3 regions of the Arthrobacter sp. CMU6 genome follow, and region 2 is predicted to be linked to each of the others. Evidence: riboswitches for the same ligand, from Rfam matches in the RefSeq annotation. Region 2 holds a riboswitch; each other region holds the start of a gene.
The links. Region 2 has a riboswitch for thiamine pyrophosphate ahead of AC5RWD_RS05795 (ECF transporter S component). Riboswitches for the same ligand answer to the same signal wherever they lie in the genome.
Positions count from the first base shown of each region.

Region 1: it holds a riboswitch for thiamine pyrophosphate, as region 2 does, so the genes downstream of both, thiC (phosphomethylpyrimidine synthase ThiC) here and AC5RWD_RS05795 (ECF transporter S component) in region 2, are expected to answer to the same signal.
Region 3: it holds a riboswitch for thiamine pyrophosphate, as region 2 does, so the genes downstream of both, thiM (hydroxyethylthiazole kinase) here and AC5RWD_RS05795 (ECF transporter S component) in region 2, are expected to answer to the same signal.

Region 1 covers NZ_JBNHFL010000026.1:54,817-60,519, forward strand. Annotated here, with positions in the region: gene AC5RWD_RS17390 (alpha/beta fold hydrolase) at 1-12, shown strand, start outside; gene thiC (phosphomethylpyrimidine synthase ThiC) at 114-1,946, opposite strand; TPP riboswitch at 1,942-2,049, opposite strand; gene AC5RWD_RS17400 (amidohydrolase family protein) at 2,145-3,227, shown strand; gene AC5RWD_RS17405 (VOC family protein) at 3,306-4,181, shown strand; gene AC5RWD_RS17410 (hypothetical protein) at 4,309-4,743, shown strand; gene rpsP (30S ribosomal protein S16) at 4,937-5,350, shown strand; gene AC5RWD_RS17420 (RNA-binding protein) at 5,352-5,594, shown strand.
Region 2 covers NZ_JBNHFL010000006.1:38,368-44,070, forward strand. Annotated here, with positions in the region: gene AC5RWD_RS05770 (Na+/H+ antiporter subunit E) at 1-160, shown strand, start outside; gene AC5RWD_RS05775 (MrpF/PhaF family protein) at 157-435, shown strand; gene mnhG (monovalent cation/H(+) antiporter subunit G) at 425-841, shown strand; gene AC5RWD_RS05785 (DUF4235 domain-containing protein) at 917-1,180, opposite strand; gene AC5RWD_RS05790 (heme-degrading domain-containing protein) at 1,217-1,768, opposite strand; TPP riboswitch at 1,888-2,031, shown strand; gene AC5RWD_RS05795 (ECF transporter S component) at 2,104-2,724, shown strand; gene AC5RWD_RS05800 (ABC transporter ATP-binding protein) at 2,724-4,316, shown strand; gene AC5RWD_RS05805 (energy-coupling factor transporter transmembrane component T family protein) at 4,313-5,116, shown strand; gene AC5RWD_RS05810 (GNAT family N-acetyltransferase) at 5,113-5,607, opposite strand; gene AC5RWD_RS05815 (glycoside hydrolase family 25 domain-containing protein) at 5,640-5,703, opposite strand, start outside.
Region 3 covers NZ_JBNHFL010000003.1:139,571-145,273, reverse strand. Annotated here, with positions in the region: gene AC5RWD_RS03225 (energy-coupling factor transporter transmembrane component T family protein) at 1-478, opposite strand, end outside; gene AC5RWD_RS03220 (ABC transporter ATP-binding protein) at 475-2,256, opposite strand; gene AC5RWD_RS03215 (ECF transporter S component) at 2,261-2,890, opposite strand; TPP riboswitch at 2,926-3,035, opposite strand; TPP riboswitch at 3,093-3,189, shown strand; gene thiM (hydroxyethylthiazole kinase) at 3,181-3,984, shown strand; gene thiE (thiamine phosphate synthase) at 3,981-4,646, shown strand; gene AC5RWD_RS03200 (3-oxoacyl-ACP reductase) at 4,762-5,526, shown strand; gene AC5RWD_RS03195 (LLM class flavin-dependent oxidoreductase) at 5,539-5,703, shown strand, end outside.

The sequences.
Region 1 (5,703 bases), on a different contig from region 2:
AGGGCATCCTGAGGGACAGGGCATCCTGAGGGACAGGGGCCCCCTGACAAACCTTCGGGACACCCCGCCCGGCCAGCCCCCAATGCCGGCCGGACGGGAACTCCCAAAAGCGGTCAGTTCCGGGCTGACTCCGGAAGCCGAAGCTCAGGCAGGTACACCTTTCCGCCCGCAGCGAGGAATTCCTGGCTCTTCTCGCGCATTCCCTCCGCCATCTCGGCGAGGGCGGCCTGCGCCTCGGCGGAGCCGTACTCGTTCCGGATGTCCTGGCTGATCCGCATGGAGCAGAATTTGGGCCCGCACATCGAACAGAAATGCGCCGTCTTGGCAGGCTCCGCCGGCAGTGTCTCGTCGTGGAAGGACTCGGCCGTCACCGGGTCCAGCGACAACGCGAACTGGTCGCGCCACCGGAACTCGAACCGGGCCTTGGACAGTGCGTCATCCCGCTCGTTCGCGCCGGGGTGCCCCTTGGCAAGGTCGGCAGCGTGGGCGGCGATCTTGTACGTGATGACGCCGGTCTTCACGTCGTCCTTGTTCGGCAGGCCCAGGTGTTCCTTGGGCGTGACGTAGCACAGCATGGCGGTGCCGTAGCGGGCGATTTCGGTGGCGCCGATGGCCGAGGTGATGTGGTCGTATCCGGGGGCCACGTCCGTAACCAGCGGTCCCAGGGTGTAGAAGGGCGCACCCTTGCAAAGCTCCTGCTGGCGCTCAACGTTTTCACGTACCAGATGGAACGGGATGTGCCCCGGACCTTCCACCATGACCTGCACGTCGTACTCCCAGGCACGCTGGGTCAGCTCGGCCAGCGTGTCCAGTTCGGCAAACTGCGCGGCGTCGTTGGCATCCGCCGTCGCGCCCGGCCGGAGGCCGTCTCCCAGTGAGAAGGCGACGTCGTACTTCGCGAAGATCTCGCACAGTTCGTCAAAGTGGGTGTACAGGAAGTTTTCCTGGTGGTGGGCAAGGCACCAGCCGGCCATGATCGAGCCGCCGCGGGAAACAATACCGGTCACGCGGTTCGCCGTGAGCGGCACGTACCGCAGCAGCACGCCGGCGTGGATTGTCATGTAGTCCACACCCTGCTCGCACTGTTCGATGACGGTGTCGCGGAAGATTTCCCAGGTGAGTGCGTTCGCTTCGCCGTTGACCTTTTCCAGGGCCTGGTAGATCGGCACCGTGCCGATCGGCACGGGGGAGTTGCGGATGAGCCATTCGCGTGTGGTGTGGATGTCGTCTCCCGTGGACAGGTCCATGACCGTGTCAGCGCCCCACTGGGTGGCCCACTGCAGCTTGTCCACCTCCTCGGCAATGGAGCTGGTGACGGCCGAGTTGCCGATGTTGGCGTTGATTTTCACCAGGAAGGCCTTGCCGATGATCATCGGCTCCGATTCCGGGTGGTTGATGTTGCTGGGGATGATGGCCCGTCCGGCTGCGAGTTCGCTGCGGACCAGTTCCACATCGCAGTTTTCGCGGAGGGCCACGAAACGCATTTCTGGGGTGATGATGCCTTGCCGGGCATAGTGCATCTGCGTCACAGTCTTGCCTTCCACCGCACGGCGGGGCACCGGCTTGGCGCCCTTCCATTCAGCGGAGGCCGCGCCACGGCGCACGGCCGACTTGCCGTCGTCGAGCAGATTCCGTTCACGTCCGTGGTACGTCTCGGTGTCTGCCCGTGCCGCAATCCATTCCGAACGGAACGGCGCGAGGCCCACCACCGGGTCGCTGCCCGGACCCGCCGTGCGGTAAACCCGCAGCGGAGCGTTCTGCTCGCCGTTAGGTGAAGGCTCCAGGGCGATTTCCGTTACCGGAACCCGCAGGCCGTCCCCCTCCAGATACGCCAGTGAATGGGATTTCAGTGACTGCGTGGTACTTCCGGCGGCTTCACTCTGGGCTGCACTGATTTGGGCTGAATCAATTTGGGTAGGGGTCAGCTGTGGTTTCTGGGTGCTCAATTTACTGCTCACTTCCTTCGCCGGCATTACCCGGACAGGTTCAACGGTCGCAGGCTGCACCAGCCTGATCTCAGCCCCTGCAGGGGCACCCGTGTGGTCGTAGACGAAGCTACCACACGCCGGATTGTGCCCGTCTACCGTGAAGCCCGCGCCGGAAAGGTCAGGATCCCGGTGGCGGGAGCCGATTAGGCTGGAAGCATGGCGTACATCATCGAATTCAGCGGACCCGTGCTCACTGCTGCGGACGAGGAACGCCGCGGGCTCTGGGCCGTGGACGGGAAGCTGACGTTCAATCCTCCGGGGCAACGGCCGGACGCCGTCCTGGACGGCTGGGTCCTGCCCGGTTTCGCGGATGCCCACTGCCACATCGGACTGGGCCCGGGCGGTCCTGTGGACGACGACGTCGCGTACCGCCAGGCCATCACGGACCGCGACGCCGGCACTCTCCTTGTCCGGGACGCCGGGGCCGCCAGCGACACCCGGTGGCTCCAGCAGCGCGCCGACATCCCGCGGATCATCAGGGCGGGACGGCACGTGGCCCGGTCCCGCCGGTACCTGAGGAACTTCGCGGTGGAAGTCGAGCCGGAGGGCCTCGTGGAGGCGGTGCGCAAGCAGGCGCGGGAAGGCGACGGCTGGGTCAAGCTGGTGGGGGACTGGATCGACCGGGCCGCCGGCGACCTCGCGCCATCATTCCCGGCCGAAGCCGTGCGGGACGCCGTCCGCGCCGCCCACGACGAAGGGGCGAGGGTCACGGCGCACTGCTTCGGCGAGGACACCCTCGATGACATGCTGGACGCCGGTATCGACTGCATCGAACACGCCACCGGCCTGCTGCCACGGCACATTCCGCGGCTGGTCGACCAGCAGGTGCCGATCGTGCCGACACTCATCAATATCGCCACCTTCCCGGACATCGCCGCCCAGGCCGAGCCGAAGTTTCCGCGGTATGCGGAACACATGCGCGCACTGTGGGACCGCCGTCGCGAGCGCATCCTGGAAGCCTACGAGGCCGGCGTCGACATTTACGCGGGAACGGACGCCGGCAGCGTGATCCGCCACGGCCGTATTGCGGACGAAATCCTCGAACTTCACGCCGCCGGGATTCCGGCGCCGGCGGCGCTGGACGCGGCCTGCTGGCGTGCGCGCCGCTGGCTGGGGGCCGACGGCCTGGCGGAAGGGGCGGCCGCCGACGTCGTAGTCTGCCGGGAGGACCCCCGCGCCGTGCCGGAGACCATCCGGAACCTTGCGAATGTGGTGCTTCGGGGAAAGATCGTGCATTAGGAATAAATTGAAGCTTCAAGTAATTTAGAGATGTAGAGGCCGCCGAAATCCGGTGGTCCGGACATTCGGGAGTATTCAATGACAGCAGCAGACAGCAGCCAGGACTTGCTTCCTGCCGACCTCACCATGGGCACCGTCATGCTCAAGGTGGGCGACATGAAGCTCATGACCGATTACTACCAGCGCGCTCTCGGCCTGGATGTCGTTGCCGAGCAGGACGGCGGCCTCTACCTTGGCCGGCGCACGACGCCGCTGGTGCACCTTGCTCCCGCTCCGGGCCTCACCATTCCCGGCCGGGGCGAGGCCGGACTCTTCCACACGGCGCTCCTGTTCGAAGAACAGTCCTCGCTGGCCGCCACCATTGCCAGCGCGGCCCAGTACGAGCCGCAGTCCTTTGTGGGCAGCGCCGACCATCTGGTGAGCGAGGCGTTCTATTTCACCGACCCCGAAGGCAACGGGATCGAGCTCTACTGGGACCGTCCCCGCGAGGCCTGGTCCTGGGACGGCAAGAATGTAGTCATGGACAGCCTGGCGCTGCCGCCGCAGAAGTACCTCCAGGAGCACCTCACGCAGGAGTCCGTGGAAGGCCAGCGCGGCGCCGACGCGGGGGTGGGGCACGTCCATTTGCAGGTTGGTGACGTCCAGTCCGCCCATGACTTCTACGTCGGCACCCTGGGGTTCGAAAAAACGGCTGGCTGGCACGGCCAGGCCCTCTTTGTGTCCGCTGGCGGCTACCACCATCACATGGCCATGAATGTCTGGAACAGCCGGGGTGCCGGTCCGCGCCGGGATACGCTGGGCCTCGGCGAGGTCCTGATCGAGGTCCCGTCCGGGGACGACGTCGGCGCCCTCGCCGACCGTCTCAGGGTCGCCGGAGTCGAATCGCACCACACCGGCGCCGAGCTCCGCTTCGAGGATCCGTGGCGCAACCGCCTCCGCGTTGCTGTCCGGTAAGGCTGCAGTCCGATAAGCCAGTGCGCTAAGCCCGGCGGACCCGGTTGGGTTAGGCTGACATTCGAAGAGCCCCGGCCGGCACCGCCGCTGCCGGGGCATGCACCGCCGACGCAATGAGGACGAATCCATGGGCTTCACCGAAGTGTTTGTCGCCACCCACAATGACGCCCTCAAGCGTGCAGAGGCGCTGGAAGGCGGCGCCGCTGCCGGGGACGGCATCCGGATTGCCGGCATCAGTGATTTTGAGATCGAGCAGCTCGGCGACCTCGCCGGCGCCGCGGTGCACGCTGCGGGCGCGGACTACGAGCTGGCCATGGTGGACGTGGCAAGCGACTCACTTCTGGGCGTGCCGGCCGCGATGGTCCGGGCTCTGGCCGAGCTCCTCACCTACGAATCCGAGGGTGAGGGCGACGTTTTGGATGATGTGGCCGAACGCTGGGCCGCGGAGGATGACATGCCCTTTGGTGCCGGGGAAGCCAAAAACTACGTGCGGCAGCTGGCAGAGCTCGCCGGCACCGTGGACGAAGGCAGCAGGACCGGCCTCTACGTTTGGTCCTCCTAGCGCGCCATAAGCCTCCGTCCGCATGTCAAGTCGAAATAACGCGGACGATCTGGCACAATAGACAGGTACTCGATCTGCGTGGCCCCTCTCTCCGCGTCTGGATCCTGTCCTTTTCGAACCCCCAAGTACGGCCCGCCCCACGGGTGCAGAACGCGGGTTCAACCCCGTTTCAGAAACAGGAGTGACCACAAAAGTGGCCGTAAAGATTCGCCTTAAGCGCTTCGGTAAGATGCGCGCACCGTACTACCGCATCGTCGTCGCCGATTCACGCACCAAGCGTGATGGCCGCGCCATCGAAGAGATCGGCAAGTACCACCCCACCGAGGAGCCCTCATACATCGAGGTCAACTCCGAGCGTGCACAGTACTGGCTGTCCGTCGGCGCGCAGCCGTCGGAGCAGGTCGCCGCGATCCTGAAGATCACCGGTGACTGGCAGAAGTTCAAGGGTCTGCCGGGCCAGGAAGGCACCCTGAAGACCAAGGCCGACAAGGAAGCATTCGTTGCTCCGGAGAAGGGTTCCGTGATCATCCCGGAAGCCATCACCAAGAAGGCCAAGGCATCGGAAGCCCCCGCCGAGGCTGAAGCAGAGACCACCGAGGCTGAGTAGATTGCTGGCAGAAGCGCTCGAACACCTTGTCCGCGGCATTGTTGACTCCCCTGAGGATGTCAAGGTCAGTGCCAAGAACAACCGCCGCGGGGACACCCTCGAGGTGCGCGTTCACCAGGAAGACCTCGGACGGGTAATCGGACGCCAGGGCCGCACCGCGCGCGCACTGCGCACGGTCGTGGCGGCGCTGGCAGATGGCGAGCAGGTCAGGGTCGACGTTGTCGACACTGACCGCCGCCGGTAACGCGCCTGCAGCACTTGCCTTATTGTCCGGCCCCTCCACCAGCTAACGGTGGAGGGGCCGGACTGCTTTGGGCCTCACGCCCGCAAAGTCTTGACCCCGCATCAACACG
Region 2 (5,703 bases):
CAGATCCACCTCCACGCTCTACATCCACGGACTGAACGTCCGCAACGGCGAGGATGTCCTCAAGCTGCGCAAGGAAGTCCGGGACACCGAAGCGGGGCTCATCAGGATCATGGGAACCAAGGAAGAGCTTGCCGCCCTGAACCAGGAGGTTGGCGCATGATGGAGCTGGTCCTCACCGTCACGGCTGTGGCGCTGGCCCTCGCCGCCGCGGGCGCGATCATCCGGATCGCCCGCGGCCCCTCGCTGCTGGACCGGGTCCTCGCCGCGGATGTGCTGCTGGCCATCCTCGGGGCGGCGCTGTGCATCGACATGGCCGTGAACCGGCACCTGAACAACCTGATGCTGGTGGTGGCGGTGTCCGTCATCGGGTTCATCGGCTCGGTCACGGTGGCCCGCTTCGTGGCCGACAGGCGGGAGCAGCCCAATGAGTCCTGAACCGAGTGCCGTGGATACCGTGATCGATGCTGTATCGGCCGTGTTCATGGTGGCGGGCGCGCTGATGTCCCTCGCCGCCGCCATCGGCCTGATCCGCTTCCCGGACTTGATGAGCCGCATGCACGCCGCCACCAAGCCGCAGGTGCTCGGGCTGTTCCTGCTGCTGGCGGCGGTGGGGCTGCAGCTGCGCACCTGGTGGGTGTGGCCGGTGCTGGTCGTGGCCTGGATCTTCCAGCTGCTCACCGCGCCGGTCTCGGCCCATATGGTGGGCCGCGCCGGCTACCGCACCAAACACCTCCACAAGGAGCTGCTCAGCACCGATGAGCTGGAGGCTGTGGTGCTGAAGGCCGCCAAGGCGGCCCGTGCATCGGAAGAGGACGACGGCGGCAACCGCACCTCTGGTTGAACCGGTAACCGTACAGCCGGTTTGAGCCCGTAGAACCGGGACGCCAGCACTGCCCGGTGCTCGGGCCGTGCGCCGCTAGACGATGTCCTGGGTCTTGGCGAAGCGGGTGATGGCCCGCTGGGTGCCGCGGTTGGCCAGCACCTGGATCACTGCGCTTACCGAGGCGGAGACGAGCGCGAACGTCAGGGCCGTGCGCAGCGTGGTGGGGACGTCGTCCTTGTCGCCTTTGGGGGGCTTTCTCCCGGTGACCTTTTCCCAGATGGTATCGACGGCCTTGGTGCCGGCGAAGCCTGCCAGCAGGCTGACGCCGGTGCCAAGCAGCTTGATGAAGAAACTCATTCCGGAACTCCTCGCGTGATGAACACTGGTCTTTCCCTAGCCTATCGGCATGGACCGGTGGATTTCCCGCAACGCCTGCACCACGAGGTCGTGGTCCGCCTTCTGCGGCAGCCCGGACACCGTGACCACGGCCACCGCGCCGACATCCCGGACATAGATGGGGAAGGCTCCGCCGTGGGCGGCATAGGCGGACTGGTCGAACCAGGCGTTGTCCTCGATCCGGCCCCCGCCCACCCTGCCGCGCAGGCCAACCAGCAGCGAGGGCTCCTCGTAGCGCACGGCAGTCCGCTGCTTGGCCCGCACCCAGCCCTCGTTGTCCGGGGTGGCGCCCTCAAGGGCAACGTGGAAGAGGACCTGTTCGCCCTTGGTGATGTCGATGGCGATGGGCAGATTGTCCTCCTTACCGCGTTCCACCAGTTCCAGGCCAAGCGCCAGGGCATCGTCCTTGCTGAACCTCGGGAACTGCAGTTCGGCGATTTCACCCTCGATCTGACCGATCAGGGCTTCCAGGGATCCCGCGGGCTGGTCCTCGGCGGAATCGGGGTCAAAGGCGGGCAGGGCAGCGCTGCCGGAGTCCTGTTGCGTCATGGCCACCAATGTACTCCGGACCGCCGTCCCGGCAGCGCAGGATGACTTCCGGATTGTGACGGCACCCCGCGTTCCCGGGGCCGCCGAGGTGTAAACTGGACCCGCCCACAAGGGCGGATTTATCACGACAGGGGAGCGCCGCCGTCGGGATGCAAAGGCAACTGCCAGCGCAACCGCGGATGGGCGCTGAGAGTGCGGACAGCCGCAGACCCTCGAACCTGATCCGGCTAGTACCGGCGCAAGGGAGTCGAGTTCTCAAAGTGCCCGGCAGCAGGTGGCCCAGCCACCGGCAACCGGGGGAACGCTTTCCCCTCCTGTTCCTCAGGAGGATCATCATGACAACTGCAGCAATCAAGAAGACCAGCTACAACTGGCGCGTGGCCGACATCGTGGTGGCGGCGCTCATCGCCGTTGCCGGCGGCGTGATCTTCTGGGCCTGGTCCCAGGGCGCCAACCTCATCTCCACCCCGGTCAACGCCGTCTACCCGCCGCTGACAGGCCTGTACGCAGGCGGCTGGATGATTCCGGCGGTCCTGGGCATGCTCATCATCCGCAAGCCCGGCGCGGCGCTGTTCTGCGAAACGGTGGCTGCCACGGGCGAGCTCCTCATGGGCTCGCAGTACGGCACCACGGTGCTGATCTCCGGTGTCCTTCAGGGCCTGGGCGCGGAGCTCGTGTTCGCCGCGCTGGTGTACCGGAAGTTCAACCTCCCGGCTTCGCTGCTTGCGGGTGCCGGCGCCGGCCTGTTCTGCGGCCTCAACGACTCGTTTGCGCCGTGGGGCTGGAACATCGCCTACGCCGCCGGCGACAAGCTCGCGTACATCATCTTCACGGCCATTTCCGGCGCGATCATCGCCGGTGCCCTGTCCTGGATCGCCACCCGCGGCCTGGCCAAGACGGGCGTGCTGAGTTCCTTCGCGTCCCGCAAGGCAGCCACGGAGCCCGTCTTCAACTGATGCCCGCATCCCACGACGGCGGCGTCCGCCCCGCCGCGGTTCACGCCCGCGGGTGGGGCTGGCGCCACGCCGGCCGCACCAAACCCGCCGTCCATGCCCTGGATTTGGACATCCGGCCCGGCGAACGGGTCCTGCTGCTCGGCCCGTCCGGGGCCGGCAAGTCCACGCTGCTCCACGCCCTGGCCGGTGTGCTGGGGGACAGCGACGAAGGCACCGGTTCCGCTGACAGCGACGACGCGGACGAGAGCGGCGAGCTGCTCATCGACGGCGCGTCCCCACGCGCGCAGCGGGGCCGTGCCGGACTCATGCAGCAGGACCCGGAAACCCAAGTGGTCCTCTCCCGCCTCGGCGACGACGTCGCCTTCGGCGCCGAGAACCTCTCCGTGCCGCGCGATGAGATCTGGCGCCGCGTGCACGAGGCACTGGACGACGTCGGACTCTCGCACCTGCCGCTGGACCACCCGACGTCGGCCCTGTCCGGCGGCCAGAAGCAGCGCCTGGCGCTCGCCGGTATCCTGGCGATGCGTCCTGGACTCATCCTGCTGGACGAGCCCACCGCGAACCTCGACCCCGCCGGCGTCCTGGAGGTCCGGGACGCCGTGGGCCGCAGCCTCGACAAGACCGGGGCCACCATGGTGGTGGTGGAGCATCGGGTGGCGGCCTGGAAAGACCTGGTGGACCGCATCGTGGTCCTGCAGCCGGGATCCGCCGTGAACGGCGCGGTGCTTATCGACGGGACACCGGACGAGGTCCTCGAACAGGCCCGCGGGATGCTTACCGCCGCTGGTGTCTGGGTCCCGGGCTACGTCCCCGAAACACGCCGCCGCCTGGCGGCCGGTATCCCCGGCAGTGACAGCGGCCAGCTGCTGCTCGCCGCCGAAAAGCTCGCAGTGTCGCGGGAACGGCCCCGGCGCCGCGGCTTCCGCTCCGTGCCGCCCGAGCCCGTATTGCGGGACGTCACGGCGCAGGTCCGCGCGGGGGAGGCGCTGACCGTCACCGGCCCCAACGGCGCCGGCAAGTCCACGTTCGCGCTGACCCTCGCCGGACTGCTGCCGCCGGTGGACGGCAAGGTCTCCGCGACTGTTGAGCTGAGCGGCGGAGCCGGAATCGACCCCTACAAGTGGCGGGCCGAACAGCTGATCGCCCGGATCGGCACAGTGTTCCAGGAACCTGAGCACCAATTCGTCACCGGCCGCGTCCTGGACGAGCTGCAGTTCGGACCGCGCCATCTGGGCCACGGCGAAGAGCGCGTCGACGAGCTGCTGGAGCGCCTGCGCCTCACGCATCTCGTGGACGCCAACCCGTACACCCTGTCCGGCGGGGAGAAACGCCGGCTGTCCGTGGCCACTGTCCTGGCCGCCCACCCGCAGGTGCTGGTCCTGGACGAGCCCACGTTCGGCCAGGACGCCAACACCTGGGCGGAGCTTGCCTCATTCCTTTCCGAGCTGCTCGACGCCGGCACGGCCGTGGTGTCCGTGACGCACGACGAGGAGTTCACCCATGTGCTCGGCGGCACCGAGCTGCGGCTGGGCTCCGGCGGGCGGTCCGGGCCTCGGTCGGCGGAACCGACGTCAGAACAGGCGGCGACATGAGGGACGCGCTGACACTCGCCGGAAACCGGGCCGTGCTGACACGCGCCAATCCGCTGGCCAAGTTCGCCGCGGTCTTCCTGATCACCCTGGTCCTGGCGCTGTCCATCGACTGGATGTCCGCCTCGGTGGCGCTCGCCTGCGAGCTGCTGGTCTTTCCGCTGGCCGGGCTGACGTTTTCGCTGCTGTGGCAGCGCGGCTGGCCGCTGATCCTGGCTGCAGCCGTGGGCGGCTGGAGCACCTCCATCCTGGCGCCCGACAGCGGAAGGATACTGCTCGACGTCGGCCTCTGGTCCATGAGCGAAGGTTCCCTTCAGCTGGGGCTGGGTTTTCTGCTGCGGGGCCTGGCCATTGCCCTGCCTGCGGTGCTGCTGATGAGCTGCACCGATCCCACCGACCTGGCTGACGCTCTGGCCCAGAAGGCGCGGCTGCCGCATCGTTTTGTGCTGGGGACGCTGGCTGCGATGCGGCTGGTCGGGCTGATGGCCGAGGAATGGCAGACCATCGGCATGGCCCGGCGTGCCCGCGGCGTCGGATCCCGCGGCAACCCGTGGCAACGGATGCGCGCCACCCTGGGGCAAAGCTTCGGCCTCCTGGTCCAGGCGATCCGCCGGGCCACCCGGCTGGCCGTGACCATGGAGGCCCGCGGATTCGGTGGGGCCAGCAGGACCTGGGCGCGGGTGTCCACTTACAGTGTGCTGGACATCTGGGTAGTGCTCGGCGGCGTCCTCATTGCAGCCGGCGCCGTGGCCGCCGCGCTGTGGGCCGGCACGTGGAACATGGTGTGGCTGGAGGGCCCCTAACCCCCGGTCCGCGCCATCCGGACCTCGGCCAGCCCTTCCCAGTCTTCGATCGTGTCCCGGTCACCGGTGAAGACGAAGCCGTTGCGCCGGTAAAAGGCCTGGGCGCGCGGGTTTTCCTCGGCGACCCACAGCCCGGCCGGCTCCTTCCCGATTGCGGCATCGAGCAGTGCCTGGCCGAGCCCGATGCCTTGGTGGGAGGCGAGGAGGTAGATGCCCCAGAGCTCGGTCTGCTCCCGCACCCCGTCCCCGGGCGACAGCGAGCCGGCAAACCCCACCAGGTTGGTGCCGTCGACCGCCACGTATTGCCGAGCCGCATGCGGACCGGCCAGAAGGTGCCGCCACATGGCCAGCCGTCCTTCCACACCCTGCCTGGCCATAAAGCCCGGTGACAGCAGGTGTGAGTAGGTTTCGCGCCAGCATTCCAGGTGGAGCCGGGCCAGGGCCTCAGCATCTTCGGCCGTCGCCTGGCGGACGCTGCAGGTGTGATCCATGCGGCCGAGTCTAACGCTGGCGGCCGTGGATCTCAGATGCATGAGTGGTTGTGGTCGAAGCCGTCGGCCACGAACTGGGTGAGGACAACCTTGCCC
Region 3 (5,703 bases), on a different contig from region 2:
GCAGCATCCTGTAGCCGGCCAGGACTGCGTAGGTTACCCGCGGGCTAAGCCGCGCATGCTGCTGCAGGCTCGTCATCAGCCTGATTCCGTCGGTGGTAGTGGCAAAACCTATGGACAACACGCCGATCACCAGGGTCCGAAGCGCCAAGGATGCCCCGATGGTCAGCCCCTCCACGGTGACGCGCAGGCCGATGGCTTCCCACACCACCTCCCCCGGGCGGCTGAGGGCATTGACGCTCAGAAGTCCGAAGGCGAATCCGATAAAGGGGAGGTGCGCCAGTGCCAGAACGCGCCAGGGAACCCGTGCCGCCAGCAGCACCGCTGCCAGCGCCAGCAAGTACAGGAGGGCAGGGGTGACCGGGTCGAAGACAAAGAGCAGGGCAGCTGAGGCCACGAACAGGAGTGCGAGTTTGACGGTAGGGTTGCGTCGGCTCAGCGGCGAGTCGGTGATCACCGGTACCCCGCGTCCGGCGCTCATAGCCGCACCTTCTCGCGCTCCGATGCGGAGACCTTCGCGTCCAGCCCGTCCAGGACACGGCGGATAGCACTGTCATCTCCGGCCGCGTCCAGCAGCCATTCGATCAGCGGAGGCAACGTGATCCGCGCACGCGCCAGCGCTTCCCGGTCCCGGAGCACCTCAAACACCGGGGCGTCGGCGATGATGGTGCCGCCGGCAATCACCACCGCCCGGTGGGCCAGGGTGGCGACGGTACGCAGGTCGTGGCTGGACAGGACAATGGCCGTGCCCTTGGCTGCCGCGGCACGAAAAGCGCCAATTGCTGCGATGGTGGCGCTGCGGTCTAGGCCGAACGTTGGCTCATCGGCCAGGAGTGCAGGCCGGGAGTGCGCCAGCATCGCTGCCACACTGAGGCGTCGCTTTTCGCCGCCGGAGAGCCGGTAGGGGTTCTGATCCGCCAGATGCGCCAGCCGGTGCTCGGCGAGCAGTTCCTCCATCGATGCCCCGGGGTCCACGCCATAGCCGACCTCGCCCAAGACCGTGGTGGATACGAACTGGTGTTCCGGGTTCTGGAAGACCATACCCGGCCGCTGGCCCGTTACGGCTCCGGCAGCCGGAGCAAGCAGTCCGGCCAGAGAGAGCATCAGGGAAGTTTTCCCAACCCCGTTGGCGCCGAGCACTGCGACAATTTCCCCTGCATACAGGTGAAGGTTGATGTTTCGGAGCAGCACTTCATTGTCGTCCGGCGGAACTGAAGCGGACGGATGCCGCCTCAGGTTTCGGGCGCGGCGCCTCGCCGGGAGTACTGTGCGGCTGACCCAAAGCCCTTCGGCGGCCAGCACCACCTCGCCCCGGCCGGGCTGCGTTTCCGGTTTTACCGCCGGTTCCGGCGCGGTGACATCTGGCGCGGCGGCGTCCAGGGCTGCCGCCTCCGGTCCGGCCAGGGCCCGCAAGGCGGCGCGCACTTCTGGAGAGCCCAGGCCGCCCGGCACGCCGAATACAGCCTGCAGTTCTGATTCCAAGGGCAGCCAGCAGCCCGCGGCCAGCAGCTCAGGGGCTTCCTGTGCCAGGACGGCTTCCGTTGGCCCGTCGGCAAGGATGTCCCCGTCTGCGCTGAGCACGATCGCTCGTTCCGGCAGGCTGCTCAAGCCGGCAGGGCCCGCAAATTCGTCGATCCGGTGCTCCACGAGCACCACTGCGGGACCGTACCTGCCAACCGCGTCGGCAATGGCCTCCCTTACCGACGCTATACCCTCGGCATCGAGCATGGACGTCGGCTCGTCAAGCAGCAGCAATTCCGGCTCGACGATTAGGCTTGCTGCCAAGGCGATTCGCTGCCCCTCCCCGCCGGACAGCCGTGCGGTTCCGCGGCTCCTGAGTGCATGGGCACTGACGGCATCCAGGGCGGTGCTGATGCGTGCAGGAATCAGATGCGGGGCGACGCCGCGGTTTTCCAGCGGCAGTGCCAGCTCCTGCTCTACATCCGGCAGGCAGATCGACGATTCCGGATCCTGGTTCAGGACACTGACCTGGCGTGAGAGTTCTACGACTTCAGTTTCCGTCGTTTGGCGGCCGCAGACGGTGACGTTCCCGGTCAAAGTCGCTACCACCGAGTGCGGGATGACGCCGGTAAGCAGCTGCAGCAGCGTTGATTTTCCTGCCCCGGAAGGCCCGAAAATGATGGCGTGTTCACCTGCAGCGAGCCGCAGGGAGATATTGCGCAGCACCGGAGCGGTACGGTGCGGATATTCAACGGAGACGTGCTCCAGCACCACTGCGGGCACCCGGGGGCTTTTCACTGCCTTAGACCTTGATGAGCCGGTCACGGCCGATCGCGAAATTATCAACAACCCCGGTCTTTACGACAGCCTGCACGATCATGCGGGCGAGCAGCCCGCCGAGGACAATCCCCGAGACCAGCTGGATCGCCAGCCGGATGACAAACAGGTCCTGGCCGTACCAGCCGAAACGGAACGCTGAGAAGAAGAACACCAGTCCCGCGCCCATCAGCCCGGAAAGCGCGTAGATCCTCCAGCTGAAGGACTTGTAGCGGGTCAGCGCGAAGGGCAGCTCGCTGCCCAGACCCTGGATGGCGGCAACGAGGAAGAGCATCGGGCCAGCGGGTGAGCCAAGAAAGATTATCTCGATTCCGGCAGCCAGCATTTCCGCAATGATCCCGGCGAAGGGGCGCCTGATGATGGCTATTGCGATCGGGGCGACCAGCAGCCAGCCCCCGATCAGGAAATGGGATGCCAGGTCTCCGGCGGGACCCATCAGGACGGAGAGCCCGGTCCAGGCCTGGACCAAAGCCCAGTAGAGGAAGCCGAAAACCACACCGAGAACAACCAACAGCACGAGGTCTTTGAGCGTGAAGGGGACGCGTTTTCGGGCAGGCGTCGTCGGGGCCGGGGTGGTCGAGGTTTGGGGATGCACTATCGCGCCCTTTCTGAGGAATAAACAGGGCACGGGATTAGAGTCTTGTCTCTCCCTGCGCTGGCATGATCCAGATCAGGTTCAACGGTCGAAGCTTGAGAAGCTTCCTCTCAGCCCGGCTCACCGGACTCCCGTGTTCGAACCTGACTGTACACCGGGGGGGCATTTCTTTGGCAAGCCCCCGGTTAGGAGTAGGGTTTGCTTCAGTGACACGGGGTGCCCTGCTGATAAGGGCTGAGAGAACACCCGTTGAACCTGATCTAGTTAGTACTAGCGAAGGGATGTCGCGAATGACTATTCGCCTGACGCCTGACCATGCCTGGACCATGCTCGAACGGGTCCGGGGAACAACACCACTGATTCAGTGCTTGACCAATACCGTGGTGACGAATTTCACCGCCAATGTGCTGCTTGCCCTAGGCGCGGCACCGGCGATGGTTGATGTCCCCGCCGAGGCAGGACCGTTCGCGCGGGTCGCGTCGGGAGTGCTCGTGAATCTGGGCACCCCTCACGAAGAACAGCAGGCGGGCATGCGCAAGGCTGTGCACGGCGCGTCCGAATCCGGGACGCCCTGGGTTCTTGATCCGGTGGCCGTCGGCGTTTTGCCGGTCCGTACGGCGCTGGCCGCCGAGCTGCTGGATCACCGCCCGACGGCGGTCCGCGGCAACGCTTCAGAGGTCCTGGCGCTGGCCGGCGTGGGGCAGGGCGGACGCGGCGTCGATGCCGTGGATGGGTCGGAAACCGCCTTGGACGCAGCCAAGAGCCTGGCCCGCCGGTACGAGTCGATACTGGCCGTCTCGGGGCCAACCGACATCATCACGGATGGTACTGATGTCATCAGGATCAGCAACGGCCACCCGCATCTGACCAAAGTCACCGGCGGAGGCTGTGCGCTGGGAGCCGTCACCGCGGCCTTTCTCGCCGTCAACGATGACAAGCTCGCCGCTACCGCCGCTGCCACTGCCGTATACACGGTGGCCGCGGAAACGGCAGCTGAGGGCGTCCCCGGCCCGGGCACTTTCGCCGTCGCGTTCCTTGACGCCCTGACAGGTATCAACGATGAAATGATCTCCTCCCGAATGAATATCTCATGACCGCCGGGGACAGGACGGCCGGGCGCATCGAGGGCATCTATTTGGTGACCGATCCGCAGCTATGCGGTCCCAGGGGAGTGGTGGAGACTGCCCGGGCGGCTGTTGCAGGCGGGGTGCGGATCGTCCAGGTCCGTGAAAAAAGCGCGAGCACCGCCGACCTGTACGAGCTGGTCCTCCGTACCGCTGAAGCTGTGGGGCACGCGGCTACCGTTTTGGTGGATGACCGGATCGACGTGTTCTTGGCGGCGCGGGCGGCAGGGGCCGCCGTGCACGGAGTTCATGTGGGCCAGAGCGATCTTCCCGTCGAACGGGTTCGGGCGCTGGTGGGCGCCGGGGCCGTCGTCGGACTGACCGCAAACACCCGCGAACATTTGGATACCCTGCATGCCCTGCCCGCGGGGACGGTGGATTACCTAGGGGTGGGGGTTATCCGTCCGACTTCCACAAAGCCTGACCACCCGGCTCCGTTGGGCATTGAGGGCTTCGGGCGAACCGCGGCCGCTACGCCCCTGCCGTGTGTTGCCATAGGCGGCATTAAACCCGGTGATGTCGTCCCGCTGCGCCGCGCCGGGGCATCGGGGTTAGCGGTCGTGTCAGCCATATGCGCTGCGGATAATCCAAGGCACAGCGCCGAAGACTTTGTCGCACGGTGGGGTTCCTGAGGACCTAGCCGCCTAGCCGGGCATCGGCACAAGCATGCCCGGAGAAACCGCACCTGCCATAGAACTGCGCAGTGCCATCCATTCGTTTCGTCCCCCCGAAAGAAAGCGAAGAACCATGCAAATCTCAGAACAGATCGTCCTCGTCACCGGTGGCGGACGCGGCCTCGGCCACAGCATCGTTCAGGCGTTTGCGGACCAGGGCTCCCGGGTAGTGATCAATTACCGCAACAGCGCAGAGGAGAGCGAAGCTCTGGCCGCAAAGTACGGCCCCGGCCAGGCTGTTGCCCTGCAGGCTGACGTGACCGACGCCGATCAGGTCGCAGCCACGCTGGCCCAAGCCCAGGCCCACTTCGGCGGGGCGGTGACCACCGTGGTCAATAACGCCCTGGCGGATTTCTCCTTCAACGGCGACGCCCGGTCCGGCGCTGCCGGCATCACCTGGCCGGAATTCGAAGCCCAGTTCTCCGGCAGCGTCCGCGGCGCGCTGAACACCATTCAGCAGGCACTGCCTGGCATGCTGGAACACGGATTCGGCCGGATCATCAACATCGGCACCAACCTGTTCCAGAACCCGGTGGTCCCCTACCACGATTACACCGCGGCGAAGGCGGCCCTGCTGGCTTTAACCCGAACGATGGCCGCCGACCTGGGCCAGCACAATGTTTCGGTGAACATGGTCTCCGGCGGGCTGCTGCGCACTACCGATGCCAGCGCCGCCACGCCTGAGGAGGTTTTCGACTACATCGCCGCGGCCACACCCCTGCGCCGGGTCACCACCCCGTCGGGATTTGCCGACGCCATCCTGTTCTTCGCCTCCCCCTGGGCCCGCTCCGTCACCGGTCAAAATCTGGTGGTCGACGGCGGCCTGGTCATGAACTAGGGGCGGAGCGCCATGCCGGACCCGGCCGCATCCCAGCGGCAGCTTCACTTCAATGCTTTCCTCTTCGGCTGCGGCCACCACGGGGCCGCCTGGCGCAGGCCGGGATCCCCGGTGGACCAGCTGGGGAACATTGGCTTTTACGAACGGTTGGCCCAAAGCGCCGAACGGGGTCTTTTC